DNA from 4 places in the Georgenia sp. X1117 genome. Region 3 is predicted to be linked to each of the others. Evidence: riboswitches for the same ligand, from Rfam matches in the RefSeq annotation. Region 3 holds a riboswitch; each other region holds the start of a gene.
What was found. A riboswitch is a leader RNA that binds a small molecule or an ion and turns the genes downstream of it on or off. The one in region 3 is predicted to bind thiamine pyrophosphate.
Positions count from the first base shown of each region.

Region 1: linked by a shared signal. The riboswitch ahead of thiM (hydroxyethylthiazole kinase) and the one ahead of AC3D3D_RS10010 (thiamine ABC transporter substrate-binding protein) in region 3 are both predicted to bind thiamine pyrophosphate.
Region 2: linked by a shared signal. The riboswitch ahead of thiM (hydroxyethylthiazole kinase) and the one ahead of AC3D3D_RS10010 (thiamine ABC transporter substrate-binding protein) in region 3 are both predicted to bind thiamine pyrophosphate.
Region 4: linked by a shared signal. The riboswitch ahead of AC3D3D_RS06510 (YkoF family thiamine/hydroxymethylpyrimidine-binding protein) and the one ahead of AC3D3D_RS10010 (thiamine ABC transporter substrate-binding protein) in region 3 are both predicted to bind thiamine pyrophosphate.

Region 1 is NZ_CM173492.1:1,520,383-1,527,448, reverse strand. Features, by position in the region: gene thiD (bifunctional hydroxymethylpyrimidine kinase/phosphomethylpyrimidine kinase) at 1-528, opposite strand, end outside; gene thiE (thiamine phosphate synthase) at 525-1,172, opposite strand; gene thiM (hydroxyethylthiazole kinase) at 1,169-1,996, opposite strand; TPP riboswitch at 1,988-2,084, opposite strand; tRNA gene AC3D3D_RS06955 (tRNA-Arg) at 2,557-2,629, shown strand; gene AC3D3D_RS06950 (hypothetical protein) at 2,886-7,066, shown strand, end outside.
Region 2 is NZ_JBYMUV010000002.1:6,019-13,084, reverse strand. Features, by position in the region: gene thiD (bifunctional hydroxymethylpyrimidine kinase/phosphomethylpyrimidine kinase) at 1-233, opposite strand, end outside; gene thiE (thiamine phosphate synthase) at 230-877, opposite strand; gene thiM (hydroxyethylthiazole kinase) at 874-1,701, opposite strand; TPP riboswitch at 1,693-1,789, opposite strand; gene AC3D3D_RS15135 (hypothetical protein) at 2,438-2,596, shown strand; gene AC3D3D_RS15130 (potassium-transporting ATPase subunit F) at 2,593-2,682, shown strand; gene kdpA (potassium-transporting ATPase subunit KdpA) at 2,682-4,352, shown strand; gene kdpB (potassium-transporting ATPase subunit KdpB) at 4,355-6,544, shown strand; gene kdpC (potassium-transporting ATPase subunit KdpC) at 6,564-7,066, shown strand, end outside.
Region 3 is NZ_CM173492.1:2,174,318-2,181,383, forward strand. Features, by position in the region: gene AC3D3D_RS09985 (Na+/H+ antiporter subunit D) at 1-299, shown strand, start outside; gene AC3D3D_RS09990 (Na+/H+ antiporter subunit E) at 296-1,066, shown strand; gene AC3D3D_RS09995 (MrpF/PhaF family protein) at 1,066-1,452, shown strand; gene mnhG (monovalent cation/H(+) antiporter subunit G) at 1,449-1,829, shown strand; gene AC3D3D_RS10005 (DUF4235 domain-containing protein) at 1,912-2,187, shown strand; TPP riboswitch at 2,216-2,321, shown strand; gene AC3D3D_RS10010 (thiamine ABC transporter substrate-binding protein) at 2,378-3,568, shown strand; gene AC3D3D_RS10015 (ABC transporter permease) at 3,565-5,331, shown strand; gene AC3D3D_RS10020 (ABC transporter ATP-binding protein) at 5,325-6,632, shown strand; gene AC3D3D_RS10025 (maleylpyruvate isomerase family mycothiol-dependent enzyme) at 6,645-7,066, opposite strand, start outside.
Region 4 is NZ_CM173492.1:1,432,088-1,439,153, forward strand. Features, by position in the region: gene AC3D3D_RS06495 (aldehyde dehydrogenase family protein) at 1-966, opposite strand, end outside; gene AC3D3D_RS06500 (DNA-3-methyladenine glycosylase I) at 1,062-1,739, shown strand; gene AC3D3D_RS06505 (homocysteine S-methyltransferase family protein) at 1,841-2,890, shown strand; TPP riboswitch at 2,987-3,094, shown strand; gene AC3D3D_RS06510 (YkoF family thiamine/hydroxymethylpyrimidine-binding protein) at 3,142-3,846, shown strand; gene AC3D3D_RS06515 (ECF transporter S component) at 3,843-4,442, shown strand; gene AC3D3D_RS06520 (ABC transporter ATP-binding protein) at 4,439-6,169, shown strand; gene AC3D3D_RS06525 (energy-coupling factor transporter transmembrane component T family protein) at 6,166-7,011, shown strand; gene AC3D3D_RS06530 (NtaA/DmoA family FMN-dependent monooxygenase) at 7,016-7,066, shown strand, end outside.

The DNA.
Region 1 (7,066 bases), 650 kb from region 3:
CACCCGCGCGGCGCCCAGCTCCCGGAGCGCGATGGCCTGGGCGCGCATGGTGTCGAGGTCTTCGGCGGGGTCGGCGTCGAGCAGCACGGCGGCCTCGGGGACGTTCGGCGTGATGAGGGAGACGTACGGCAGGAGTTGGCGCATCGGCTCGACGGCGTCCTCGGCCAGCAGCCGGGAACCGGCGGTGGACACCATGACGGGGTCGAGGACCACAACCGGCACCGCGTCGGAGCGCTTGTCGAGGAAGGCGAGGACGGTCTCGATGGTGGCCGCGGAGGCGAGCATCCCGATCTTGGCGGCGTCAACCGCCACGTCGTCTACGAGGGTGCCCAGCTGGGCGCGGACGAAGTCCGCGGGGACGACGTGGACACCGGTGACTCCCTGGGTGGACTGGGCGGTCAGTGAGGTGAGCACCGCGGTGCCGTAGGCACCCAGTGCGGAGAAGGTCTTGAGGTCGCCTTGAATACCGGCCCCGCCGGAGGGATCGGAGCCGGCGATCGTCAGCGCGATCGGTGGGCGGGGGTTCACGGTTGCCCGTCCCACGCGGCCCGCAGGCTCGCGGCCGCCACGGCTGGTTCCTCCGCGGCGCACACCGTCGAGACGACCGCCACGCCGGCGGCGCCGCTGTGGCGCAGCATGCCGGTGCGTTTCGTGGTGATGCCGCCGATGGCGACGACCGGCCACGGGCTCGCGGCGGCCACCGCAGCCACCCCGCCCGGGCCGATCGGAGTGCCGTGGTCAGGCTTGGTCGCCGTCGGCCACACCGGTCCAACGCCGAGGTAGTCCAAGACGCCGTCACCGAGCCCGCGTGCTGTGCGAACCTGCTCGATCGTGCTGACCGACAGCCCGACCATGGCGTCCGGCCCGAGCAACTGCCGGGCCTGAGCAGGCGGCATGTCGCGCTGACCGACGTGGACGCCGTCGGCGCCGATGTCCTGAACGAGGTGGACCCGGTCATCGATAATCAGCGGCACCCCGGTCCCCGCCAGCACCTCGCGGACCGCCACGCCGAGGGCGACGAAGTGGGCGTCGGTGGCGCCCGGGTCACGCAACTGCACCACGGTGACTCCGCCCGCGACCGCAGCCTGCACGGTCGCGGGCACCCCCCGTGGGCCGCACAAACCGGTGTCGGTGACCAGGTAGAGGCTGAGGTTCACCGGTCGGCGGGTCACCGGAGCACCACCTTCTCGGTCAGCTCCTGCGGGTTGAGGGTGGCGAGAGAGTCCAGCAGCGCAACGGCGAAGCTCCCCGGCCCGGCGGCACGCTCGGCCGCGACCTCGGCGGCCACGGTGTACGTCGCGGTCGCGGCCGTGGCGGCCAGGAGCGGGTCGTCGGTGGTGGCGGCGAAGGCAGCCATGAGTGCGCCCAGCGCGCACCCACCGCCAGTGACCTGGGTCAACCATCGATGGCCGTTGGCCACCCGCACCAGCCGGGTGCCGTCGGTGAGGTGGTCGACCTCCCCGGAGACCGCGACGATGGTGCCGTGCTCCCGGGCCAGCGCCCGGCCGGCGTCGAGGGCATCCTCGGCGGCGTCGACGCTCTCCGGACCCCGCCCACCGCTGCCCCCACCGGCGAAAGCGAGAATCTCTGAGGGGTTGCCACGGACGAGTGCCGGGGAGGCGTGGGCGAGCAGGTCGACGACAACCCGGCTGCGCCAGGCGAGCCCACCCACCCCGACCGGGTCGAGCACCCACGGGGTGCCGGCCGCCGCGGCGGCACTGACCGCGCCGTGCATCGCAGCCACCGTCGCCTCTTGGGGCGTGCCGAGGTTGACCAGGACCCCGTCGGCGACGGCGGCGAACGGCCCGGCTTCCTCCGGGTTGTCCACCATCGACGGACTGGCGCCGACCGCGAGCAGGACGTTCGCTGTCCACTGAGCGACGACGACGTTGGTCAGGCACTGCACCAGCGGGGCATGCCCGCGCATCGCAGCCAAGGCCTCGCCCACAGCGGCAGCATCGAGTGGGACAGTAGGGACGGAAGAAGGTGCCGACATCGGCGACGTTCCCTTCGCTAGTACGAACTAGATCAGGTTCAACGGGTGTGATCTCAGCCGTACCAGCACGGCACCCCGCGTCATTCACCAGCTTAACATCCGCACCGTTCCCAGCACCGTGCCCTCGCTTCAGCGATCGCAAAAGGGTCGCGCCTCGGACCGTCCGGGCGTGCTGTCACCAGTGCCCGGCTGCGCTACGGCGTTCCTTGGCCGCCGCAGCCCTCACCATGGCGCCTCACCAGACAACGGCTGCGCAACCTTAAAATGTGCAGTCGACTTCGGACACTCGTGCAGTGGACTTCGAAAACTGACACACGTGCAGCGCGGGCGTCGACAGGATGAGCCAGATCGCGTGCGCCGGTACGTCGAGCACGGCCTCGACCACCAGTGTGGTCGCTGTGGTGGTGACTGTGGACCGCATGTGGTGCCCCCGGTGAGAAATCGGTGCGACGTTGCACCTGACGTGAACCCTGCCACACTTCCGTGCCCCCATGGTCAGCGGGGTCGCCAGGTGGGACGCGGCCCCCGTCCGTGGCGCGCTATCCTTGGTCGGCCTTCCTGCCTTCGTAGCTCAGGGGATAGAGCACCGCTCTCCTAAAGCGGGTGTCGGCGGTTCGAATCCGCCCGAGGGCACCCCGTCGCCCGCCCCCGTGGTCCTGTGACCCAGGCCGCGAGCGAGCGGGCTTGCGCTCAGCCGTCCGGGTGGGCATGATTGTCGTCAGACGGAGCGTGACGCCTGCCCCCCCTGCGCGTCACGCTCCGTTCTTGTCTGTCCGGGCGGGTCGCCCGCGGCGCCGAGGCCGCGACGCCGCCACCCCGCCGCCGGCCAGCGCCCGACACCACTGCCGTCGCTCCGACGCGCGGGCCGTCGCGCGCCTACCCTGGTGGGATGACGCCTCCGCCGATCCCGCCCTTCCGCCGCGGCCGGGACAGCGACCGGCGACGCGCCAGGTCCGCCCCGACGACCGACGCCCCGGCCACCACCGGGCAGCCGGCCCACGCGGCCGAGGACGCCACCGGTGAGGCGGCCGCCGGCGGGGACGATGCCGGCTCGCCCGACGCCGACCAGACCACCGCCGCGGGTGCCCCCGCGGGTGCCGGGGACGCCGCCCGGCCCGAGGATGCCCGGCCCGAGGATGCCCCGCACGGTCCCCGGCCGGGGACCCGCACCGGGGCCGTGGCCCGCGCCGTCGAGCGCTGGATCGCCGACCTCACCGCGCTGGGCGCCGAGGGGCTGGGGGAGGACGACGACCTCGGCGAGGCCGTCCTCGACCTCACTCACGCCCACCCCGGCGGGACCGCCCAGCTCTACGCGGGCCGTCCCACCCGCCTGTCCAACCTCGTGCGCGAGCGGCAGGCCGCGGTCACGGCGCACCAGGACGCCCGGGCGGTGCGCTCGCGGGCCGAGGACCTCGCCCAGCGCTTCGGCGTGGCCCCGACGTACCTCGCCACCGGGGTGGCCACCTGGTCCGCGCTCCCGCCGCCGGTCCTCGACGACGACCTCGACCCGTCCTCGACCTCAGCCGGCCGGGCGGACGACGCCGGCGTCGAGCCCCCGATCGTGCGCACCATCCGCACCCCGGTCTTCCTGCGCGGCGTACGCCTGCAGCCGGTCTCCGCCGACGGCGAGGTCGAGCTCACCCTCGAGCGCACCGTCGAGCTCAACCCCGTCCTCGCCCGCGCGCTGACCGAGGCGGGCCTGCCCGGCGAGGCCGTCGACCACCTCCCGCCGCTCGGTCCGGCCTCCAGCCAGCGCGAGGCCCTGGTCGGCGTCGCCGAGCTGGCCGCCCGGTACCTGCCGGGCCTGGAGATCGAGGACCGCGTCGTCGTCGGCACCTTCCTGCACCCGGGCCAGGTGGCCGTGGAGGACCTGCGCGCGATGGTCCCGCACCTGGCCTCCTCCGACGTCGTGGCCGCGCTCGCCGGGCACGACCAGGCGCGCGCCGCCCTCGGGGGTGCCCTCCCGCCCGAGGAGGACACCGACCCCGACCCCGACGAGGAGCGCGCGGTGGGCGACGTCGAGGTCGCCGGCGAGCAGGCGGTCCGCCTGGTCGGGCAGGGCGGGCACCTCGTCGTCGACGCACCGCCCGGCGCCGACGACGTCGGGGTCGTCGCGGCCACCCTCGCCCGCGCCGCGGCCGACGGGCGCACGGTGCTGTACGTGCCGGGCGACCGGCGCACCGGACGGTCCACCGTGGCCCACCTCCACGAGCTGGGCCTCGGCGAGCTCGTGCTCGACCTGCGCGCCGACGGCGGCTGGCGCGAGGAGGCCTCCCGCTCGGTGCGGCGGGGGATGGAGGCGCCGGCGGTCGCCGTCGACGAGGCCGCCGTGCGACGCACCCGCGAGGAGCTGCGCGCCGCCCGCTCGCAGGTGCGCGAGCAGCTCGACTCGCTGCATCGGCGTCACGAGGGCTGGGGGGTCTCGGTCTTCGACGCGCTGCAGGCCCTGGCCCGCCTCACCGCGCAGAACCCCGGCCCCCGCACCGGTGCGCGCATTGCCGGGCAGGACCTGCGCGCGCTCAGCGGGAGCGCCCGCACCGGAGCGGCCGCCCGGCTCGCCCGCGCCGCGACCCTGGGTGCCTTCACGCTCAGGCGATCGAGCACCCCCTGGTACGGCGCCCGCCTGACGACCAACCAGGAGGCCGCCGACGCGCTCGCCCGCGTCCAGCGGCTCACCGGCGTCGAGCTCCCGGCCGTCGACGACCTCGTCGGCTCCACGGCCGTGCAGACCGGCCTCAAGCGCGCCACCACCCTGCGTGAATGGCACGAGCAGCTCGAGATGCTCGACGGCGTGGCCGATGCTCTGGACGTCTTCCTCCCTCAGATCTTCGAGCACTCCGCCGCGGACATGGTCACGGCCACCGCGCCGCGTCAGGACCGGCGCGCGCAGGAGACCGTCATGCCGGGCGGCACCCGGCGCCGCCTCGTCCGGCAGGCTCGCGACCTCGTGCGGCCGGGCCGCTCGGTGGCCGACCTGCACACCGAGCTGCTGCGCGTCCAGGAGCAGCGCGAGATCTGGACCCGGCACTCCACCGGCGGCGGCTGGCCCCGGCTGCCCGACGGGCTGGCCGACATCCGCGAGCTCGAGCGGGAGACCGCCGAGGACGTGGCCGCCCTCGACGCGGTGCTCGACCGTTCCCAGGGGCGCGGCGCGCTCGCCGACCTCCCGCTGGACGAGCTGCGCCGCACGGTCGAGGCCCTCGAGGCCGACACCACCGCCCTGCGGACCCTGCCCGAACGCACCCGCCTGGTCGACGAGCTGCGCGCCGAGGGACTGGGCGAGCTCCTCGACGACCTCGCCGCGCGCACCGTTCCGGACGACCTCGTCGTGGCCGAGCTGGACCTGGCCTGGTGGAGCTCCGTGCTCGAGCAGGTGCTGGCCGACGAGCCCGCCCTGTCCGGCCGGGAGCCGGCCGCGCTGGCCGCCGACCTGGCCGACCTCGAGCGCCTCGAGGCCGAGCAGCGGGCCACCCTCGTCCCGGCCGTGCGCTCGGCGGCCGCCGACCGGCTGCGGCGCGCCGTGCGGACGCACCGCACGCAGGCCGCGCACCTGTGGGAGCAGCTGGCCGCCGACCGGGGCGCCACCCTGGGCAAGGCGCTGGCCGAGCACCCCGAGGTCGCGCCGACGATCCGACCGGTCCGCGCCGCGGCGCCCCTCCTGGCCGCGCAGATCCTGCCGCCCGGCCCCACGGTCGACCTCGCCGTCCTGCACGGCATCGAGCTCCTCCCCATCGCCCAGGTCGTCTCCGTGCTGGGCCGGGCCCGTCAGGTCGTGGTGGTCGCCGACACCCAGCGCCACCCCGGCGGTGCGGCCTCCGCGCTGGCCGAGGTGCTCCCGGCCATGCGGCTGCCCTCCGTACGCGGGCCGCTGGTGCCCGGAGCCGCGCGCCTGCTCGCCGCCCACGGCTACGAGGGCGTGGTGGCGCCGGTGCCCTCGGTGCGCACCGACGGCGGGGTCCGCCTCGAGCACGTCGACGGCTACGGCACGCCCGCCCCGGGCTCGGAGACCGTGGAGTCGGTCGACGCCGAGGTGCACCGCGCGGTGGAGGTGGTCCGCGAGGAGGTGCACGCCGCCCCGCTCGCCTCGCTGGCCGTGGTCACGCCGTCGGCCCGGCACGCCGCCCGCGTGCGCGAGGCGATCGCCGAGGCCGCCGTCGCCGACCCGGCGCTCGAGGCCGCGCTCGACCCGCGGCTCGTCGAGCCGCTGGTGGTTGCCGACCTGGCTGACGCCGGTGGGCTGCGGCGCGACGTCGTCGTGCTCTCGGTGGGTTTCGGCGCCAACGCCCACGGGCGTTTCGTCCACCGGTTCGGCGAGCTGTCCTCCCCGGTGGGGCGTACCCGCATGGTCACGGCGCTCGCCGCTGCGCGGGAGTCGCTCGTCGTCGTCTCCACCATCGCCCCGGGCGCCATCGACCCGTCCCGGGTGCACCACGAGGGCGCGCACATGCTCGCCGAGCTGCTGGAGATCGCCGACGGCGCCGACCTCCGTGGTGCGGGGACGGCGGGCGAGGGGTCCGACGGCGGCACGTCGGCCGAGGAGGCTCCCGCCGAGGCCGCGCCGGAGGCGGCCCGCGCGGACGGTGCCGGCGGCGAGCCCGTCACCGGTGCGGACGCTCCCGCCGAGGGCACCCTGTCCGACGGCGCCCCTGCCGAGGACACGCTCGCCGAGGACACGCCCGTGGACGGCGCCTCCACCGAGGGCGCCCCGTCGGAGGACGCTCTTGCGGAGGGCGCCCTGTCCGAGGACACCGACACCAGCACCAGCGACGTGGCGTCGGCGGAGGAGTCCGACCACACCGATGCGCCGGCCACCCGCGAGGGGACGGAGTCCGGTTCCGCGGCTGCCGACGGCGGACGGGATTGGTTGCGCGAGGAACGGACGGGCGAGGCGGCCGAGGAGGCGCCGACCGACGAGATCCTCGGCGACCTCGTGCGCCGCCTGCGCCGGCTCGGCCTGATCGTCGAGGAGGACCTGCACGGCGCGGTCGACGTGCCGATCGCTCTGGGCCACCCGGACCTGCCCGGTCAGCGGCTGGTCGCCCTGCTCACCGACGCCGGCGAGGACGCGGG
Region 2 (7,066 bases), on a different replicon from region 3:
GCGGCGTCAACCGCCACGTCGTCTACGAGGGTGTCCAGCTGGGCGCGGACGAAGTCCGCGGGGACGACGTGGACACCGGTGACTCCCTGGGTGGACTGGGCGGTCAGTGAGGTGAGCACCGCGGTGCCGTAGGCACCCAGTGCGGAGAAGGTCTTGAGGTCGCCTTGAATACCGGCCCCGCCGGAGGGATCGGAGCCGGCGATCGTCAGCGCGATCGGTGGGCGGGGGTTCACGGTTGCCCGTCCCACGCGGCCCGCAGGCTCGCGGCCGCCACGGCTGGTTCCTCCGCGGCGCACACCGTCGAGACGACCACCACGCCGGCGGCGCCGCTGTGGCGCAGCATGCCGGTGCGTTTCGTGGTGATGCCGCCGATGGCGACGACCGGCCACGGGCTCGCGGCGGCCACCGCAGCCACCCCGCCCGGGCCGATCGGAGTGCCGTGGTCAGGCTTGGTCGCCGTCGGCCACACCGGTCCAACGCCGAGGTAGTCCAAGACGCCGTCACCGAGCCCGCGTGCTGTGCGAACCTGCTCGATCGTGCTGACCGACAGCCCGACCATGGCGTCCGGCCCGAGCAACTGCCGGGCCTGAGCAGGCGGCATGTCGCGCTGACCGACGTGGACGCCGTCGGCGCCGATGTCCTGAACGAGGTGGACCCGGTCATCGATAATCAGCGGCACCCCGGTCCCCGCCAGCACCTCGCGGACCGCCACGCCGAGGGCGACGAAGTCGGCGTCGGTGGCGCCCGGGTCACGCAACTGCACCACGCTGACCCCGCCCGTGACCGCAGCCTGCACGGTCGCGGGCACGCCCCGTGGGCCGCACAAACCGGTGTCGGTGACCAGGTAGAGGCTGAGGTTCACCGGTCGGCGGGTCACCGGAGCACCACCTTCTCGGTCAACTTCTGCGGGTTGAGGGTGGCGAGAGAGTCGAGCAGCGCGACGGCGAAGCTCCCCGGCCCGGCGGCACGCTCGGCCGCGACCTCGGCGGCCACGGTGTATGTCGCGGTCGCGGCCGTGGCGGCCAGGAGCGGGTCGTCGGTGGTGGCGGCGAAGGCAGCCATGAGCGCGCCCAGCGCGCACCCACCGCCAGTGACCTGGGTCAACCATCGATGGCCGTTGTCCACCCGCACCAGCCGGGTGCCGTCGGTGAGGTGGTCGACCTCCCCGGAGACCGCGACGATGGTGCCGTGCTCCCGGGCCAGCGCCCGGCCGGCGTCGAGGGCGTCCTCGGCGGCGTCGACGCTCTCCGGGCCCCGCCCACCGCTGCCCCCACCGGCCAAAGCGAGAATCTCTGAGGGGTTGCCACGGACGAGTGCCGGGGAGGCGTGGGCGAGCAGGTCGACGGCAACCCGGGTGCGCCAGGCGAGCCCACCCACCCCGACCGGGTCGAGCACCCACGGGGTGCCGGCCGCCGCGGCGGCACTGACCGCGCCGTGCATCGCAGCCACCGTCGCCTCTTGGGGCGTGCCGAGGTTGACCAGGACCCCGTCGGCGACGGCGGCGAACGGCCCGGCTTCCTCCGGGTTATCCACCATCGACGGACTGGCGCCGACCGCGAGCAGGACGTTCGCTGTCCACTGAGCGACGACGACGTTGGTCAGGCACTGCACCAGCGGGGCATGCCCGCGCATCGCGGCCAAGGCCTCGCCCACAGCGGCAGCATCGAGTGGGACAGTAGGGACGGAAGAAGGTGCCGACATCGGCGACGTTCCCTTCGCTAGTACGAACTAGATCAGGTTCAACGGGTGTGATCTCAGCCGTACCAGCACGGCACCCCGCGTCATTCACCAGCCTAACATCCGCACCGTTCCCCGCACCGTGCCCTCGCTTCAGCGACCGCAAAAGGGTCGCGCCTCGGACCGTCCGGGCGTGCTGTCACCAGTGCCCGACGCGCGTTCCTTGGCCGCCGCAGCCCTCACCATGGCGCCTCACCAGACAACGGCTGCGCAACCTTTGAATGTGCAGTCGACTTCGGACGATCGTGCAGTGGACTTCGGAACCTGACATACCCCAGAAGCCTCATCACCACATGATGCCTCACAAACTCGCTGCTCTGGAAGATCTGAGACGCAACACGGTGCGACGACTTCACGAGACACCGCCGCTCGGTATCGACCCAGCTCGAGACGATCCCTTCGCCGCTCGGCTGTGTGTCTCGTAAAGCTGTAGGTTTCCGCAACGCGACTAGGTAGGCCGTCGGCAGTGTGTGGCGTGGAACGCTGCGAGTTGTGTTGGAGGCCCTATCTAGCGTCCCCACAGCGAATGGTGACGGTTTTGCAGATTCCGGTGTGTGGGAGCCCAGTGTGGTGTCGCACCGAGTGCTGTCGGTGACCTGAGCCCCAGCCGGGGGACGACTGGCGTAAGCAGTCCATGAGGATCGGCTCGAGAGCCGTATGGATTCCGTGAGGACGCCTGTCCCGCCGCCGTGAACGGTGTGTGCTCGGTATCGCGCCGCACCTCGGCGTGCGACCGCCGGACGGCGGCCGCCCCTACTCAGAACGGAGTCCTGCTGTGCTCGACGTCCTCTCCGTGGTCGGCGTGATCGCCCTATTCGCGGTCGTCGCCCTCATCGCGCGGGCGGTGGAGAAGCTGTGATCGTACTCGAGATCCTCGCCCTCCTCCTCGGTCTCGCCGCGATCGTGTACCTGTTCATCGCCCTGCTTGCACCGGAGCGTTTCTGATGGACTGGCTCTACCTCGTCGCGAGCGTCCTCACACTCGTCGCCGCTCTCGCGGTCGTGTACCGCCCGATGGGCGACTACATGGCCTGGGTCTTCACCGCCCCAGTCTCCTCGCGCTGGGAGACGCGCGTGTTCGCCGTCCTCGGCGTCGACTCCTCCCGCGAGCAGTCCTGGCCCGCCTACCTGCGGTCCGTGCTGCTGTTCTCCCTGGTGGGCGTCCTCGCGCTGTTCGGTCTCCTGCGGCTCCAGGAGCTGTTGCCCTACTCCCTGGGCAATGAGTCGATCGATTCGGGGGTCGCGTTCAACACCGCGATCTCCTTCGTGACGAACACCAACTGGCAGGCGTACTCCGGCGAGGACCTCTCCTACACGGTCCAGTTCGCCGGTCTCGCGGTCCAGAACTTCGTCTCGGCCGCCACCGGCATCGCCGTCGCGGTCGCGCTGGTGCGAGGCCTGGCCCGGCGCCGCACGGGAACGATCGGGAACTTCTGGGTCGATCTGCTGCGTGGCACCTTCCTGGTGTTGCTGCCGGTATCGATCCTCAGCGCCGTCGTGCTGATCGCAGGCGGCGTGGTGCAGAACTTCCAGGGCTACGTGGACGTCACGACCGTCGCGGGCGGCACCCAGACACTCCCGGGCGGTCCGGTCGCGTCGCAGGAGGCGATCAAGGAGATCGGCACCAACGGCGGCGGCTTCTACAACGCCAACGCCTCCCACCCCTTCGAGAACCCGACCGGCTGGACCAGCCTGTTCCAGGTCTTCCTTATCCTGCTGATCCCCTTCTCCCTTCCGCGGACCTTCGGGACGATGGTCGGCGATCACCGTCAGGGCTACGCGATCGCCGCGACGATGGGGACCCTGTACCTCGCCTCGGTGTCCGTACTGGCCGCCTTCGAGTTCGCCGGGCAGGGCACCGCCCCTGAACTCGCCGGCGCCGCGATGGAGGGTAAGGAGACCCGCTTCGGCCTGCCCCAGTCCGTGCTCTACGCGGCGACCACCACCCTCACCTCGACCGGCTCCGTGAACTCGATGCACGACTCGTACACGGCGCTGGGCGGAATGGTCCCGATGGTGAACATGCTCCTGGGCGAGATCGCCCCCGGCGGCGTGGGCGCCGGGCTGTACGGCATGCTCGTCATCGCGATCATCGCCGTGTTCGTGGCGGGCCTCCTCGTCGGTCGCACCCCCGAGTACCTCGGGAAGAAGATCGGCCCCAGGGAGATGAAGCTCGCAAGCCTCTACATCCTGGTCATGCCGCTGCTGGTGCTCGGCGGTGTCGCCCTCAGCTTCGCGGTTCCTCCGCTGCGCCACAGCATCGAGAACGTCTCGCTGACCAACACCGGCTCGCACGGCCTGTCCGAGGTGCTCTATGCCTTTGCCTCGGGCGCGAACAACAACGGCTCCGCCTTCGCGGGGCTGACCGCCAGCACGCCGTGGCTGACCACCGCGATCGGCGTGGCGATGCTGCTGGGCAGGTTTCTCCCGATCGCCCTGGTCCTTGCCCTGGCCGGCTCGTTCGCCGCGCAGGACCGGATCCCGGCGACCTCCGGCACCCTGCCCACCCACCGCCCGCTGTTCGTGGGCCTCACCGTCGGCACGGCGCTGCTCGTGACCGCACTCGTCTTCTTCCCCGTCCTCACCCTGGGACCGCTCGCTGAAGGGCTGCAGTGACCATGCCGACCATCGACAAGACCATCCACTCCGAACACTCCGACCCGTCCTCCGCGCCGACGCCCACGTCGTCGCCGGCGCAGCCCCCTGCGCCGCGCCGCACCCTCACCCTCGCGCAGCTCCGCGCCGCCCTGCCAGGCGCGCTGCGCAGGATGACCCCCCGCGCCCAGTGGCGCAACCCCGTCATGCTGATCGTGTGGGTCGGTGCTCTATTGACCAGCGTGATGACCGTCGTCGAGCTGATCGGCGACGGCCCGGCCCCGTCCGGCGGCACTGCGGTGCCGGCGACGTTCTCCGCGGCGATCGCCGGCTGGCTGTGGATCACCGTGCTCTTCGCGAACCTCGCCGAGTCCGTCGCCGAGGGGCGCGGCAAGGCCCAGGCCGCGACCCTGCGCCGCACCCGCACCAGCACCCTGGCGCGCCTCGTCGACGGGTACGACGCTACGGCCGACCCCGGCGCGGAGACCGTGCCGACCGAGGAGATCTCCTCGGCGGACCTCGCCCGGCACGACATCGTGGTGGTCACCGCGGGCGATCTCGTCCCCGGCGACGGCGACATCATCCAGGGCATCGCGAGCATCGACGAGTCCGCGATCACCGGCGAATCCGCGCCCGTCGTGCGCGAGTCCGGCGGCGACCGCTCCGCCGTCACCGGCGGCACCCGAGTGCTGTCCGACCGGATCGTCGTGCGCATCACCTCGACGCCAGGCCAGACCTTCGTGGACCGGATGATCTCGCTGGTCGAGGGGGCCGCCCGGCAGCGCACCCCCAACGAGATCGCCCTAAACATCCTGCTGGCCTCGCTGTCCATCGTGTTCCTCGCGGTCGCGATCACACTGAACCCCATCGCCTCCTACCCGGCGAGCCCGGCCTCGATCACGGTGCTCGTGGCGCTGCTGGTCTGCCTGATTCCCACCACCATCGGCGCCCTGCTGTCCGCGATCGGGATCGCCGGGATGGACCGGCTCGTCCAGCGCAACGTGCTGGCGATGTCCGGGCGCGCGGTGGAGGCGGCGGGCGACGTGACCACCCTGCTGCTGGACAAGACCGGCACCATCACCTACGGCAACCGACGGGCGACGGACTTCGTCCGCGTCGGCGACGCCGGGATGCACGAGCTCGTGGAGGCGGCCGCGCTGTCCTCCCTCGCCGACCCCACGCCCGAGGGCAGCTCAGTCCTCGAGCTCGCACGGGAGCGCGGCGTCGACGTCGGCACCGCGCCGCGGGGGGAGGTCGTGCCGTTCACCGCCCAGACCCGCATGTCGGGCCTGGACCTGCCCGACGGCACCCGCCTCCGCAAGGGCGCGGGCTCTGCGATCCTCGCCTGGCTCGAGACCGAGGGCGTCGTGCCCTCGGCCTCCGACCGGGCGACCCTCGAGGAGCACGTCGAGCGCATCTCGTCCTCGGGCGGCACCCCCCTGGTTGTCGCCTGCCTCACCGGGGACGGGGACGGAGCCGTCCTCGGCGTCATCCACCTCAAGGACGTCGTCAAGGACGGTCTCACCGCGCGGTTCGCCGAGCTGCGCGCCATGGGCATCCGCACCGTGATGGTCACCGGCGACAACCCTCTGACCGCCGCGGCGATCGCGAAGGAGGCAGGGGTCGACGACTTCCTCGCCGAGGCCACCCCCGAGCAGAAGCTCGAATACATCCGCGCGGAGCAGGAGGGCGGGCGGCTCGTCGCGATGACCGGTGACGGCACGAACGACGCCCCGGCGCTCGCCCAGGCCGACGTCGGCGTCGCGATGAACACTGGCACCTCCGCCGCGAAGGAGGCCGGGAACATGGTCGACCTCGACTCCGACCCGACCAAGCTCATCGACATCGTCGCGATCGGGAAACAGCTGCTCATCACACGCGGCGCACTGACCACCTTCTCGATCGCCAACGACATCGCGAAGTACTTCGCGATCATCCCCGCGATCTTCATGGGCGTCTTCCCCGGCCTGTCCGCGTTGAACATCATGGGGCTCAGCTCACCCGCCTCGGCGGTCCTGTCCGCGGTGATCTTCAACGCGATCGTGATCATCGCCCTGGTGCCGCTGGCCCTGCGGGGCGTCGCCTACCGCCCGATGATCGCCTCGAAGATCCTCGGCCGCAACCTCGCGATCTACGGCCTCGGCGGGATCGTGACGCCCTTCGCGGGCATCTGGCTCATCGACCTGCTCGTCCGGCTGATCCCCGGCTTCTGACCTCCGAGAGGACCCTCCCGTGAACACCACCCTCCGCAGCACCCTGCGGACCACCGCCGTCGCCGTGCGGACCCTGCTCCTGTGCACGCTCGTGCTGGGCCTGGGCTATACCCTGCTCATCACCGGCATCGGACAGCTGCTGCTGCCCGCCCGTGCCGACGGGTCGCCCCTGCGCGACGGCGACGGACAGATCGTGGGCTCGACCCTGATCGGCCAGTCCTTCCTCGACCAGGACGGGGAGCCGCTGCCGGAGTACTTCCAGCCGCGTCCCTCCGCGGCCGGCGACGGCTACGACGGCCGCTCCTCCTCCGGCACCAACCACGGACCGGAGAACCCCGAGCTGATCGCCGCGATCACCGAGCGTCGCGCCGAGATCGCCGAGTTCAACGACGTGGCCCCGAAGGAGGTCCCCGCCGACGCCCTGACGGCATCGAGCTCGGGCCTCGACCCCCACATCAGTCCTGAGTACGCCGCCCTCCAGACCGCTCGGGTCGCCGAGGCGCGAGGCCTGTCGCTGGACCG
Region 3 (7,066 bases):
AGGAGGCGCCCGAGGAGCTCCAGGGCACCCCCTCGCCGCGGACGATGACCGTCTCGGCGGGCGCCGTCGTCGCCCTGTCGCTGGCCATCTCGGTGGCGGCCGGCCCGATCGTGCGCTACGCGGACACCGCCGCACGCGACCTCATGCTGCGCACCCCCTACATCGCGGCCGTCCTGCCGGGCGGCGAGCGGGGCGACGGCATCTCCGACGAGGTCGCCGAGCAGGGCGAGGAGTCCGGCGACCTGCCCGTGGAGACCCCGAGCGAGGAGCCGTCGCTCGGAGAGGAGGGTGTCCCGTGACCGACCGCCACACCCCGGGCCGGGCCGGGGTGGAGACCGCCGCCGACCCGCGCACCAGCTCCGCGCGCCCGTCGGGCAGCCACCGGCCCGGCGCCCGCGCCGCCTGGGGCCGGCGCCGCCGCACGGCCGCCGCCCGACGGCGCCTGGCCCCGACGTCGTGGAAGCTCGTCATCGGGCTCACCGTGGTGTGGGTGCTGCTGTGGGGCGACCTCTCGCTGGGCAACCTCGTGGCCGGCTTCGCGCTGGCGCTGTTCGTCACGATCCTCATGCCGATGCCGCGGGCCACCGGACGCACCACCGTGCGGCCGCTGGCGGTCGTCGTGCTCGCCGCGGTGTTCGTCAAGGAGGTGCTCGTCGCCTCCTGGGACATCGTCACGCTGGTCGTGCGGGGGCGGGCGCCGCGCGGCGCCGTCATCCGCGTCCAGATGCGCTCGCACTCCGACCTCATCCTCACCGCCACCGGCGGCATGTGCTCGCTCGTGCCCGGCTCGCTGGTGGTCGAGGCCATGCGCAACTCCGGGATGCTCTACATGCACATCCTCGACGTCGACGTCGCCGGCGGTCTCGAGCAGGCGCACGCCGACGTGCTCGCCCAGGAGGAGCGCCTGCTGCGTGCCTTCGCCACCGACGACCAGCTGGTCGACGCCGGCTTCCGCCCCGGCTGGTCGCGCCGCGCCGGACGCCTGCCGGCCCCCTCGGTCGAGGGCGCCGCAGCCTCCGCGCCGGCCGAGGACCCGGCCGGGACGAGCACGGGAGGTGAGGCCTGATGGAGATCGTCGTCTACGTGTGCCTGGGCATCGTCGTGCTCGCGATCTTCGTCGCGCTGGCGCGGATGGAGCGCGGTCCCTCGACCCTCGACCGCGCGGTGGCCACCGACGTCGTCACCGCGTCCGTCGTGGCGCTCATCGCGCTGCTCATCGCCTGGACCGGGAGCGCGGCCTACGTGCCGATCCTCGTGGTGCTCACGCTGGTCGGCTTCCTCACCACGGTGACGATCGCGCGGTTCACCTCGGTGGAGCGGTCCGACGAGGCGCGCATCCTCACCAAGGAGGAGCTCGAGCAGGTGCTCGAGCGCGAGCGGGAGATGGACGACGACGACGCGCCGGTGCACGGTCCGGAGTCGCCGCGCGTGACGGGGGAGGAGCAGTCATGAGCTGGACGGCGGTGGCCTCGGTGCTCGGCGGTGTCTTCCTCGTGGCGGGTTCCCTGCTCGTCCTGGTCGCGGCGGTCGCGCTGGTCCGGTTCCCGGACCTGTTCGCGCGCATGCACGCTGCGGCCAAGCCCCAGGTGCTCGGCCTGTCCCTGCTGATGATCGGCGTGGCTCTCGAGGTGCGCGACTCCCGGATCGGGTGGACCCTGGTCCTCGTCGTCGCGTTCCAGTTCCTCACCGCACCGATCAGCGCGCACATGGCCGGGCGCGGCGGCTACCGCACCGGTCGCGTGGACCGGTCGGCGCTCGTGGCCGACGAGCTGGCGGAGGACATCGAGGCCGCCGGAGGGGACCACGCGTACAAGCAGACTGGGGCATGATCGTCCCAGCGGGAGCGCACGGCCGACCGTGCGGGACACCGACAACCCCCGGGACGCCCGTCCCGGACCACGGAGGGCAGAGATGGACATCGGCTGGAAGATCGTCAGCACCGGCGCCGGCGCGGTCGCGGGCATCGCCGCGAACAAGATCCTGCAGAAGGGCTGGGTCGCGGTGACCGGGCACGAGCCGCCGGAGGCCATCGACGGCGACGACTCGGTCTCGCTGGTCGAGATCGTCATCTTCTCCGCCGTCTCGGGCGCCGTCATCGGGCTCATCCGTCAGCTCGCCACGCGCCAGGCCGCGAAGTGGTACAAGCCCGCGGAGCTCGAGCTGGCCAAACTCACCGACGACGACTGAGGCCCCGCCTCGCCGGGGTAGCATGGCCGGCGAACGACAGGGGAGCGCCCACGTGGCGCTGAGAGTGCGGCACGCCGCAGACCCTCGAACCTGATCCGGTTAGCACCGGCGGAGGTAGTCGGGACTTCTCTCCGTCGTCGCGGCACCCGCCGCGACGACGAACCCTGCGCACCCACACGGGAGGCAGGCCATGCACAGCAGCATCACCGGTACGACCAGCAGCACCCGCACGACGACGATCACCGCCCGCGTCCGCCCGGCGCGGCTCCTCGGCGCCACCGCCCTGGCGCTGACCCTCGCCGGCTGCTCCCTCGGCGGCGGGGACAGCTCCGACGACCCGGCACCGGGGAGTGGCAGCGACGAGGCGGGCACGGAGAGCGGCAGCGGCGAGGCCGCGGGCGGCGGCTCCGGCAACGGGGGTTCCGGCAGCGGCGGCGAGGTCGCCCTGGTCACCCACGACTCCTTCAACATCCCCGAGGAGCTCGTCGCGCAGTTCGAGCAGGACACGGGCTACACGCTCGTCGTCACCGCGCCGGGCGACGCCGGCAGCGTCGTCAACGAGCTCCTGCTCTCCGCGGGCAGCCCGAGCGCCGACGTCGTCTACGGCATCGACAACGCCTACGCCACGCGCGCGATCGACGGCGGGGTGCTCGAGCCCTACATCTCGCCCGCGCTGCCGGACTCCGCGCAGGACCTCCTGCTCGAGGGCAGCGACGAGCTGACCCCGATCGACTTCGGCGACGTCTGCCTCAACGTCGACACCGCCTGGTTCGCCGAGGACGGCCGCCCCGCGCCGACGGACCTCGAGGACCTCGCCGACCCCGCCTACGCCGACCTCACCGTCGTCACCGACCCCAACACCTCCTCCCCGGGCATGGCCCTCCTGCTCGCGACCGTGGCCGAGTACGGCGAGGACGGGTTCGCCGGGTACTGGCAGCGCCTGGCGGACAACGGGGTGCGCGTCGTCGACTCCTGGTCGGACGCCTACTACGTGGACTTCACCGTGGTCGGCGGCGACCGACCCGTCGCCCTGTCCTACTCCTCCTCGCCGGCCGCCACCCTCACCGAGGACGGCTCCGCCTCGACCACCGCGGCGGTGATGGACACGTGCGTGCGGCAGGTGGAGTACGCGGGCGTGGTCGCGGGGGCGGCGAACCCCGAGGGGGCGCGCGCCGTCGTCGACTGGCTGCTCTCGGAGGAGGTCCAGGCCGCGCTGCCCGGGTCGATGTACATGTACCCCGTCGACGACGCCGCCGCGCTGCCCGAGGAGTGGGCCGAGTTCGCGCCGCCCGCCGAGGAGCCGCTCGGTGTCCCGGCCGCCGAGATCGAGGCGGGCCGGGAGGAGTGGCTGCGCGCCTGGGACGAGGCCGTCGCCGGGTGAGCCCGGCTCGGCGGGCCGCGCGCGCCCTCGCCGTCGGGGTGCCGGTCCTCTTCCTCGCGGCCTTCTTCCTCGCCCCGGTGGCGGTGCTCGTGGTGCACGGGCTGCTGCCCGGCGAGCGGATCCCCGGCATCCCCGCGGGCGACCCGTTCCTCGAGATCCTCGCGCGACCGTCGACGATCGAGGCGCTGGTGCGCACCGTGGTCCAGGCGCTCGCGGCCACGGCGTGCGCCGTGGTGCTGGGCGTGCCCGGTGCCTACGTGCTCTACCGGCGCACCTTCCCGGGGCGCCGCCTCGTGCGCGCGGTGGTGGCGGTGCCCTTCGTGCTGCCCACGGTGGTGGTGGGGGTGGCCTTCCGGGCGGTCCTCGCGCCCGCGGGGCTGCTCGGGCCGCTGGGCCTGGACCGCACGCCGTGGGCGCTGCTCGCCGCGCTGGTGTTCTTCAACTACTCGGTGGTCGTGCGCGTGGTGGGGCCGGCCTGGGCGGCGCTCGACCCGCGCACCGAGCAGGCCGCGCGCACCCTGGGTGCCTCGCCGTGGCGGACGCTGCGCACCGTCACCCTGCCGGCGCTGGCCCCCGCGATCGCCTCGGCGGCCGCCCTCGTGGCCCTGTTCTGCGCGACCTCCTACGGCATCGTGCGGAGCCTGGCGCCGCTCGGCTGGTCGACGGTGGAGACCGAGATCTGGCGGCAGGCCTCGCGCAACCTCGACCTGCGGGCCGCCGCCGTGCTCTCCCTCGTGCAGATCCTCGTGGTGGTCGCGGCGATGGTGCTGGCCGGGCGGCTGCGCTCGGCGCCGGCGCGGCTGCGGCCCCGCCCGCCCACGCCGCTGAGCCTGCGCGAGACGCGGACCCTGCCCGCGGTGCTCGTCACCGCCGCGGTGGTGCTCGGGCTGCTCGTGACGCCGATGCTCGGGCTGGTCGAACGGTCGCTGCGGGCGGCGGACGGGTCATGGACGCTCGACCACTTCCGGGCCCTGGCCACCGACGTCGGCGGGGCCCTGCCGCGCTCCGTGCTCGAGGCCACCGAGCTCTCGCTGCGGTCGGCGGTCGACGCCACCGTCGTCTCGCTCGTGGTCGGGCTGCTGGCCGCCCTCGTCGTCGCGGGGCGCCCGGGCGCGGAGCCGGTGACGAGTGGTGGTCGGGGAGGCGCCGCACGCCGTGCCCGAGGTGGTGTCGCCCGCCGCCCGTGGGGCGCCGCGACCGGCCGACCGCGGGGAGGCGCCCGCCGCTCGCGGGGCGGTGCCACCGGCTCGGTGCTCGACACCCTGGTCATGCTGCCGATCGGGGTCTCGGCGGTGACGGTCGGCTTCGGCTTCGTGCTGATGTCCGGGTGGCTGCCGTTCGACCTGCGCGGCTCGGCGCTGGCGGTCCCGGTCGTGCAGGCGGTGGTGGCCGTGCCCCTGGTGGTGCGCACGGTGGTGCCGGTGCTGCGGTCCGTCGCCGCCGGTGAGCGGGAGGCGGCCGCCACCCTCGGGGCGACGCCGTGGCGGGTGCTCGTGACGATCGACGGCCCGCACCTGCTGCGGGCCGGCGGCGTCGCCACGGGCTTCGCCTTCGCGGTGTCGATGGGCGAGTTCGGTGCGACGAGCTTCCTCGCGCGGTCGACGGACCCGACCCTGCCGGTCGCCGTCGTGCGGCTGCTCGGGCGACCGGGCGCGGAGACCCACGGGGCGGCGATGGCCGCGGCGGTGCTGCTCGCCGCGACGACGGCGACGATCATGGCGCTCGCGGAGCGGGCCCGGGCGGAAGGAGACGTCGGATGGTGACAGGAGCAGGGCGCGTGCCGGAGCCGGAACCGGCACGGGCGGCGGGCCTCGACGTCGAGCAGGTCTCGGTGGTCTACCCGAGCGGATTGCGGGCCGTGGACCGGGTGAGCCTCGACGTCGCTCCCGGTGAGGTGCTCGCCCTGGTGGGCGCCTCCGGGTCGGGGAAGTCCTCCCTGCTGCGGGCGGTCGCGGGCCTCGAGCCGCTCGACGGTGGGAGCGTGCGGATCGGTGGGGCGGACCTCGCCGGGGTCCCGGTGCACCGCCGGGGGGTCGGCCTGGTCTTCCAGGACGGCCAGCTCTTCGACCACCTCGACGTCGGCGGGAACATCGCCTACGGGCTGCGCTCGATCCCTGCGGCACGTCGTCCGGACCGGGCCGCCCGCGCCGCCCGGGTGGCGGAGCTGCTCGAGCTGGTCGGGCTCGCCGACCTCGCCGACCGTCCGGTGACGACCCTGTCCGGCGGGCAGGCGCAGCGGGTCGCGCTGGCCCGAGCGCTCGCGCCGCGCCCCCGCGTGCTGCTGCTCGACGAGCCGCTCTCGGCCCTCGACCGTGCGCTTCGCGAGCGCCTGGCGGTGGACCTGGCGGCGATCCTGCGGGCGGCCGGGACGACCGCGGTGCACGTCACCCACGACCTCGACGAGGCCTCCACCGTGGCCGACCGGGTCGCGGTGCTCTCCGGCGGTCGGCTCAGGCAGGTCGCGACGCCGGCCGAGCTGTGGCACGCCCCTGCCGACCGCGAGGTGGCCGAGCTCCTCGGGCACGGCCCGGTGCTGGCCGCGGAGCGGCTCGGCCTCGGCGCGGGGGAGGTGGCGCTCGCGCCGGGCGCGCTCGTGCTCCTCGGACGAGGCGAGAGTGGCCCGGGGCGCGACGACGGTGACGCCGGCGATGGTGCTGGCAGGACTGCCGGCGGTGTCGGCGGGAATCCCGGCGACGGCGTCGGGGGCCAGGCCGATCACCAGGCCGGCGCTGGTGCCGGCGGGGGTGTCGACGAGGGCGCCGGTCGTTCCGGCGACTCGACCCGCGGCCCCGACGAGGAGGTCGTGGCCCACCTCCCGGTGCGTGTGCGGGGCGTGCGGCACGTGCGCGGCCGGACCTGGGCCGACGTCGAGCTGACCGACCTCGCACCCACCGACGGTGAGCCGGCCCGGGCCCTGGTGCCGCGGGGCAGCGTGCCGCCGACCTCGATGGAGGACCGTGCGACGTCGGCGGGAGACCCGTCGAGCCCCGTGCCCGAGGTGCGGGGCCGGGTTGCGGTGCTGCGCTCCGGCGTCGTGCGGGTGGGGGAGGCTCCGGCCGGCTGAGGCGCCCCGCCCTCAGGCCGCCTCGGGGAACCGTGCGCGGAGCTCGGCCACGCCGGGCCCCTCGAGCCGTTCGACGTACGTGCGCCGTCCGGCCATCGCCATGACGAGCTCGAGCGTGGTCCCGGTGACCCGCGGGCCCTCACCGGTGCGGAAGATGCCGTCGGTGGCGACGAGCTCGAGTCCCTCGACGGCGGATCGCGAGTTCACCGCCCAGTCCTTGGCGGCGTAGCCGATGGCGACCTGCTCGACCGCCTCGGGGTCGGGCACCGTGGCGATGCCGAGCGGGGTGCGGATGTCCATCCCGTGCACGACGACCTCGCCGAGCCACGCCCAGGTCGTGCGGGAGGGTTCGACCCGGCTCGGGATGGTGGCACGGAAGTGCCGGAGCGTCTCGGCCGGCGTCGACCCGAGGTGCCGCGCCAGCAGCCGCGCGT
Region 4 (7,066 bases), 740 kb from region 3:
GGAGGCGAGCTCGGCCCCGGCGGCGAGCGAGTCGTCCAGCAGCGCGGTCACCCGCGCGTGGTGGGCGGTCGAGACGAGCCGTCCGTAGTCGGGGCTCTCGGCCGGGTCGACCCCGTACATGCGCCGCACAGCGGCGGCCACGTGCCGGGCGAGCGGGGCCACCGCCTCCGGCGTGGTGAGCACGTGGTTGGGGGCCACGCAGGTCTGGCCGGCGTTGACGAGCTTGGCCCAGGCGAGCCGGCCCGCCACCGCGGCGAGGTCCTCGTCGGGGTCGACCCACACCGGGCTGCGCCCGCCCAGCTCGAGGGTGACCGGGGTGAGGGTGCGGGCCGCGGCGGCCGCGACGATCCGCGCCACCCGCGAGCCCCCCGTGTAGAAGAGGTGGTCGAGGCGCTGGTCGAGCAGCGCCTCGCTCGTGGCCGGCCCGCCCTGGACGACCTGCACGACGTCGGGGTCGAGATACCTCCCGACCAGGTCGGCGAGCGCCAGCGAGGTCGCCGGCGCCACCTCGCTGGGCTTGAGCACCACCGCATTTCCGGCCGCGAGCGCCCCCACCAGCGGGGCGAGCAGCAGCTGGACCGGGTAGTTCCACGGCGCGATCACCCCGACGACGCCGAGCGGCTCACGCACGACGGCCGCCGAGGCGGGGGCCAGCGCGAGCGGGACCCCCACCCGCCGCGGGGCGGTCCACCGCCGCAGGTGGCGCACGACGTGGTCGAGCTCGCCGATGGTGAACCCGATCTCGACGAGCCAGGACTCGGTGGCGTGCCGCCCGAGGTCGGCCTCGAGGGCGGCGACGAGCTGGTCGGCGCCCTCAAGGAGCATGCGGCGCAGGTCGGCGAGGTGCTCGCGCCGGCCCACCCGCGGCAGGGTCTGTCCGCGTTCGAAGGTCGCGCGCACGCGGGCGACGGCGTCGGCCACCTCCGCGCCGCTGGTCTCGGGGACGGCGGGTCGCTGCTCGGCCATGCATCGACGCTACCGGGGGCTGTGGACGGACGGCGCGCGGCCGGGGAGTGTGGAGAAGGGCGGCGGCCGCGCCGGTGCCGCGCGAGGATGTGGTCATGGCGAGCACCAGCGCAGCGCAACCACGGACGGGCCCGGACACGAGCCCGAGCCCTACCCCCGACGCGGGCGGGGCGCAGGACATCCCCGGCGTCGTCGTCGGTGAGGACGGGCTGGCGCGGCCGGCGTGGGCGGCGACCGACCCGCTGCTGCGCGAGTACTACGACACCGAGTGGGGCATGCCGGTGCGCGACGAGCGCGGGCTGTTCGAGCGGCTCAGCCTCGAGGTCTTCCAGTCGGGGCTCTCGTGGGTGACGATCCTGTGCAAGCGCGAGGCGTTCCGCTCGGCGTTCGCGGGGTTCGACGTGGACGCGGTCGCCGCGTTCGACGACGGCGACGTCGAACGGCTGCTCGCCGACGCCGCCATCGTGCGGAACCGGCGCAAGATCGAGTCGACGATCGACAACGCCCGCGCGACCGTCGAGCTGCGCGGCCGCGGCGGGCTGGCCGAGCTCGTGTGGTCGCACCGGCCGGAGGCGACCCCGGCGCCGCGCACTCCCGCCGAGGTCCCCTCCACCTCGCCGGAGTCCGCCGCCCTGGCCCGGGCGCTCAAGGCGGCCGGCTTCCGCCACGTCGGCCCGACGACGATGTTCGCCCTCATGGAGGCCGTCGGGATCGTGGACACTCACCTCGTGGGCAGCCACCGGCGTGGCTCCTCGGGGGTCTGGGAGAGCTGAGGGCCGTCCCACCTGGTGGGCACCCGGGGTGGGCACGCGCGCGCACGCGGGCGGCTGCGGTTCACTGCGGCGGTCATCGCCCCGACCCCGAGGAACAGCACATGAGCGAGCAGCCCACCCTGACCGACCGTCTCGACGCCGGACCGGTGATCTGCGCCGAGGGCTTCCTTTTCGAGCTCGAGCGCCGCGGCTACCTCACCGCCGGCGAGTTCGTCCCCGAGGTCGCCCTCGAGCACCCGGACGCCCTGCGCGCCCTGCACCGCGACTTCCAGCGCGCCGGCTCCGACGTCGTCGAGGCCTTCACCTACAACGGGCACCGCGAGAAGATGCGGGTCATCGGCAAGGAGGACCTGCTCGAGCCGCTCAATCGCTCCGCGCTGCGGATCGCCCGGGAGGTCGCCGACGGCGTGCCCGGCAACCTCATGGCCGGCAACATCTCCAACTCCAACATCTGGGACCCCGCCGACCCGGCCCGCCAGGGCGAGGTGCGGGCGATGTTCGAGGAGATGGTCGGCTGGGCCGTCGAGGAGGGCGCCGACCTCATCGTCGGGGAGACCTTCTACTACGCCGGGGAGGCGCTGACCGCCCTCGAGGTCGCCCGCGCCTCGGGCCTGCCCGTGGTCCTCACCCTCGCGCCGATGGCGCTGGAGGAGATGGCCGACGGCGTGGGGATCGTCGAGACCGCGCAGCGTCTCGAGCAGGGCGGGGCCGACGTCGTCGGGCTCAACTGTTTCCGCGGGCCGGCCACCATGCTGCCGTGGCTGCGGGAGATCCGCGCCGCGGTGTCCTGCCACGTCGGCGCGCTGCCGATCCCCTACCGCACCACCGCCGCGGAGCCGACGTTCTTCAACCTCTCCGACGTCGACGCCGCCACCCCGGTCCCCCACGGCCGCGCCTTCCCCACCGGCCTGGACCCGCTGTACACCAACCGGTACGAGATCGGCGCCTTCGCCCGCGAGGCGTACGACCTGGGCGTGCACTACCTCGGCGTGTGCTGCGGCGCGGCCCCGATCCACGTCCGCCAGGTCGCCGAGGCGGTCGGCCGGACCACCGAGGCGAGCCGCTTCTCCGAGCGCATGGAGAACCACTTCATGTACGGCAGCCACGACCGGCTGCCCGAGCACATCGCGGCGCTCGGCTCGCGCGCCTGACCCGCGGCGGCGGGCCGGGACGGCCAGGACGGACGGGGGTGGCCCGGCCCGTCCTGGACACCGGTCGACAGCCGGTCGCCCCACCGGTTACGGTCGGCACAACCCCCGGGGAGCGCCTGCCGGCGCTGAGAGTGCGGAGAGACCGCAGACCCGCTGACCTGATCCGGTTCGTACCGGCGTAGGGAGCAGGGAGCCTGTCGGCACACCGCGCCGGCGGGACTCGACGACACCCGCGGGCCGAGGACGGCACCGTGCACACCCAGCAGACCGAACCGCGCGACCACCCGACCGCCCCGGACGCGTCCGGTCGTGGCGCCCCCGCTCCCACCCCCGCCGAGCTCGGCATCGGGATGCGGCTCAGCGTCCACCCGCACACCGACGACTTCGCCGAGGTCATCGGCGGCGCCCTGGCCGACGTCGAGGAGCAGGGGCTCACCGCCGGCCTTGTCACCGAGACCGACACGGTGAGCACCTGGGTCGGGGCCCGCGAGCAGCCCGCCGAGCAGCGCCTGGTGGCCTACGCGACCGGCCTCGTCGCCGCGGCCTCGCGGGGCTCCGGGGGCGGGCACGTCGTCGCCCACATCCTGCTCTCGCGCGGCTGCCCCGGCGAGGTGACCTGCGACCTCCCGACGGGGGCCCGGGCTCCCCGCCCGGTCCCCGTCGACCTCGCGCGGACCGGCATCGACGCTCAGGCCCAGTGGTCCCTCTACCCCCTCCTCGACGGGTCCTCGGGCGGCGGCGAGCACATGGACCACATCATGGGGGCGATCGAGGGCGCGCGACGCCGCGGCACCGCCGCCTCGCCGGCGCACTACGCCACCCTGCTCGAGGGGGACCTCGCCGACGTCCTGACCACCGCGTCCGACGCCTGGGCCGAGGTCGGCACCGCCGTGCCGCACGTCGTCGCTCACCTCACCGTCTCGGTGGGCTCGCCCAGCCTGGGCGGGCGGGCATGAGCCCCCGCGAGGCCCGGACCGGGCCGGGGCCGTGGGCGCTGAAGGACCTCGTGCTCGTGGTGGTCCTCGGCGCCGTCTTCGGGTTCGTCTACTGGGCGCTCGTCCAGGCCTGGAGCGGGCTGCGCCTGCTCATGGGCCCGGCCGGCGACCTGTCCGAGCACGTGCTGTTCGGCGGCTGGCTCATCGTCGCGCCGATCGCGGTGGCGATCGTGCGGCGCCCCGGCGCCGGCGTGCTGGCCGAGGTCATCGCCGCCGTCATCGAGTTCGCGTTCCTCGGCTCCCCGGTCGGCCCGCTCCTCGTCATCGCCGCCGTGCTGCAGGGCGTGGGCTGCGAGCTGCCGTTCTTCCTCACCCGGTATAAGCGGTACGGCTGGGAGATCTTCGCCCTGGCCGGCCTGCTCGGCGCGACGCTCGTGTTCTTCTACTCGGCGTTCCGCTCGGGCTGGTACGGCCAGGACATCTTCGCCCTGCGGCTCGTCATCCAGGCGCTGTCCGGCATCGTGCTGGGCGGCCTGCTCGCCAAGGTCGTCGTCGACGCCCTCGCGCGCACCGGCGTCACCGACAACTTCGCCATCGGCCGGGCGGGGACCTCGTGACGAGCGCCCGCCCGGCGGGCTCCCCCGCGGTCGGGGTCACCCCGTCCCCCGACGGCGCGGCCACCGCCGTCGCGGCCCTGCGCGTGGCCGACCTCGCCGTGCGCTTCCGGGGCAGGTCCGAGCCGGTGGTGTCCGGTGTGTCCGTGTCCCTCGACGCCGGTGAGCAGGCGGTGGTCCTGGGACCCTCGGGGTCGGGGAAGTCGACGCTCCTGCACGCGGTCTCCGGCGTCGTGCCGCACACCGTGTCGGCGCAGGTCACGGGCGAGGTCTCGGTCCGGGGCGCCACCGACGTCGACTCCCCGGTCGTCGACCGTTCCCGGTACGTCGGCGTCGTCGCGCAGGACCCCTCTGCGGCGGTGTGCCTGCCCGGGGTGGCCCAGGAACTCGCGCTGCCGCTGGAGAACCACGGCACCGACCCGGATGAGATCGACGGCCGGATCGACGCGGCGCTGGACGCCGTCGGCGCCGCGCACCTGCGCGACCGCTCGAGCGCGGACCTGTCGGGGGGCGAGTCGCAGCGCGTGGCGCTGGCCGCCGCGCTCGTCACCGACCCGGACGTGCTGCTGCTGGACGAGCCGACGTCGATGCTCGACCCGGCCGGGATCGCCGCGGTGCGCGGCTCGCTCGACCGGGCGCGTGCCCGCCACGACCCGGCAGTCCTGCTGGTCGAGCACCGGCTCGACGAGTGGGCCGGCCCCGCGGGCCTGGCCGGGCTCCCGGAGCGGGCGGTCGCCCTCGGCCGCGACGGACGGGTGCTCGCGGTCGGGCCTACCATCGAGGTGCTCCACGAGCACGCGGCCGACCTCGTCGCGGCGGGCTGCTGGCTGCCGCTGGAGGCCGAGCTGCTCGCCGGCACCGGCGCGCCGGGCGGACTGGCCGAACCTCGCAACACCCGCCTCCTGGCCGGGCTCGCCCCGTCCGGCGACGGCCAGGTGGGTCGGCCGCCGTCACCCGCTGTGCCCGGCCCGGTCGTGCTCGCCGCGCGCGGCCTCGACGTCGGGCGGCCACCGCTGCGCGGCGGAGCGCCCGACCCGGTGCTGGCGGGCGTGGACCTCGCGCTCCGCGGCGGCGAGGTGGTCGCGGTGCTCGGCCCCAACGGCGTCGGCAAGTCGACCCTGCTGCTCACGCTCGCCGGGCTGCTCGACCCCCTGGCGGGTGATCTCGTCGGCGAGCCCGCCGGGCTCGTCTTCCAGAACGCCGAGCACCAGTTCCTCGCGCACACGGTCGCCGACGAGGTCGGGTACGGCCGGACCGGACCGGACAGCGCGGCCGCGGTGGCCGACCGGCTCGAGCGGCACCGGCTGGACCACCTGGCCGACCAGAACCCGTTCCGGCTCTCCGGCGGGGAGAAGCGGCGCCTGAGCCTGGCGGCGATGCTCGTCCACGAGCCGGCCACGCTGCTGGCCGACGAGCCCACCCTCGGGCTCGACCGTGGGGACACGATCGCCACCGTCCGGGCGCTGCGCGACGAGGCCGCCGCCGGCCGCGCGGTCGTGGTCACCAGCCACGACCTGCGCACGGTCGCGGCGCTCGCCGACCGGGTCGTGCTGCTCGCCGGTGGCCGGGTCGTCGCCGACGGACCGACCCACGAGGTGCTGCGCTCCCCGGGGCCGCTGGCCCGCGGCGGTCTCCGGCTGCCCGAGCTCGTCGCCTGGCTGCTCGACCACGTCGCGCCGGAGGAGCTCGGGCCGGTGCTCCGACGGCTCGACGAGGTGGTCGCCGCATGAGCGTCCTCGCGCGCGAGCCGCTCGCCCACGCCCCGCTGACGCGGCGCAACCCCACGGTGAAGCTGGCGGCGCTCACGGTCGTCTCGGTCGCCGTCGTGTTCGTGCTCGACCCGGTCACGCCGGCGGTGCTCTACGTGGCGGCGCTCGTCGCGGTCGCCGTGGGCACCCGTGCGACCGCCCGCACGCTCCTGCTCGGGCACGTCCCGTTCCTCGCGTTCGGGCTCGGCGTCCTCGTCGTCAACGCCCTCACCCGACCCGGGGAGGTGCTGTGGCAGTGGGGCGTGCTCCGCGTGACGGTCGAGGGGCTCAGCGTCGGGGGCGCCCTCGGCATCCGCTGCCTGGTCATCGGCGTGTGCGTCATCGGTTTCCTGCTGTCCACGGACGGCGTCGCGCTGATGACGAGCCTGCACCACAACGCCCGGCTCGGCGCGCGTCCCACGTACGCGGTGCTCGCCGGCTACCGGATGCTCCAGGAGATGCCGCGGGAGTGGAGCACCATCCGGCACGCCCACGCCGTCCGCGCGACTCCGCGACGGGCCGCGTCACCGCGCCCGCGCGCATCGGTCAGCCCGGCCCGCCGAGCCCGGCCCCCGCGCGGGCCGCGGCACATGGCGGGCGTGGTGTTCGCGCTGCTGGTCGTCACGGTGCGCAAGGGCGAACGGATGGCGCAGGCGCTGGAGTCGCGCGGCCTGGGACTGTCGCCACGCACCACCTGGCGGCCCACGCCCGTGCGGCCGGCGGACTGGGCGCTGCTGGCCGGCGTCGTCGTCGTGCTGGCCGCCGTGCTCGTGGCCGGCCACCTGGCCGGGACCCTGAGGGGGCCGGGTGCGCTCTTCGGATAGGTCCATGCACCTGGTCGCCCTCGTCGACGCCCCCACCAGCCAGTACGCGCAGGCA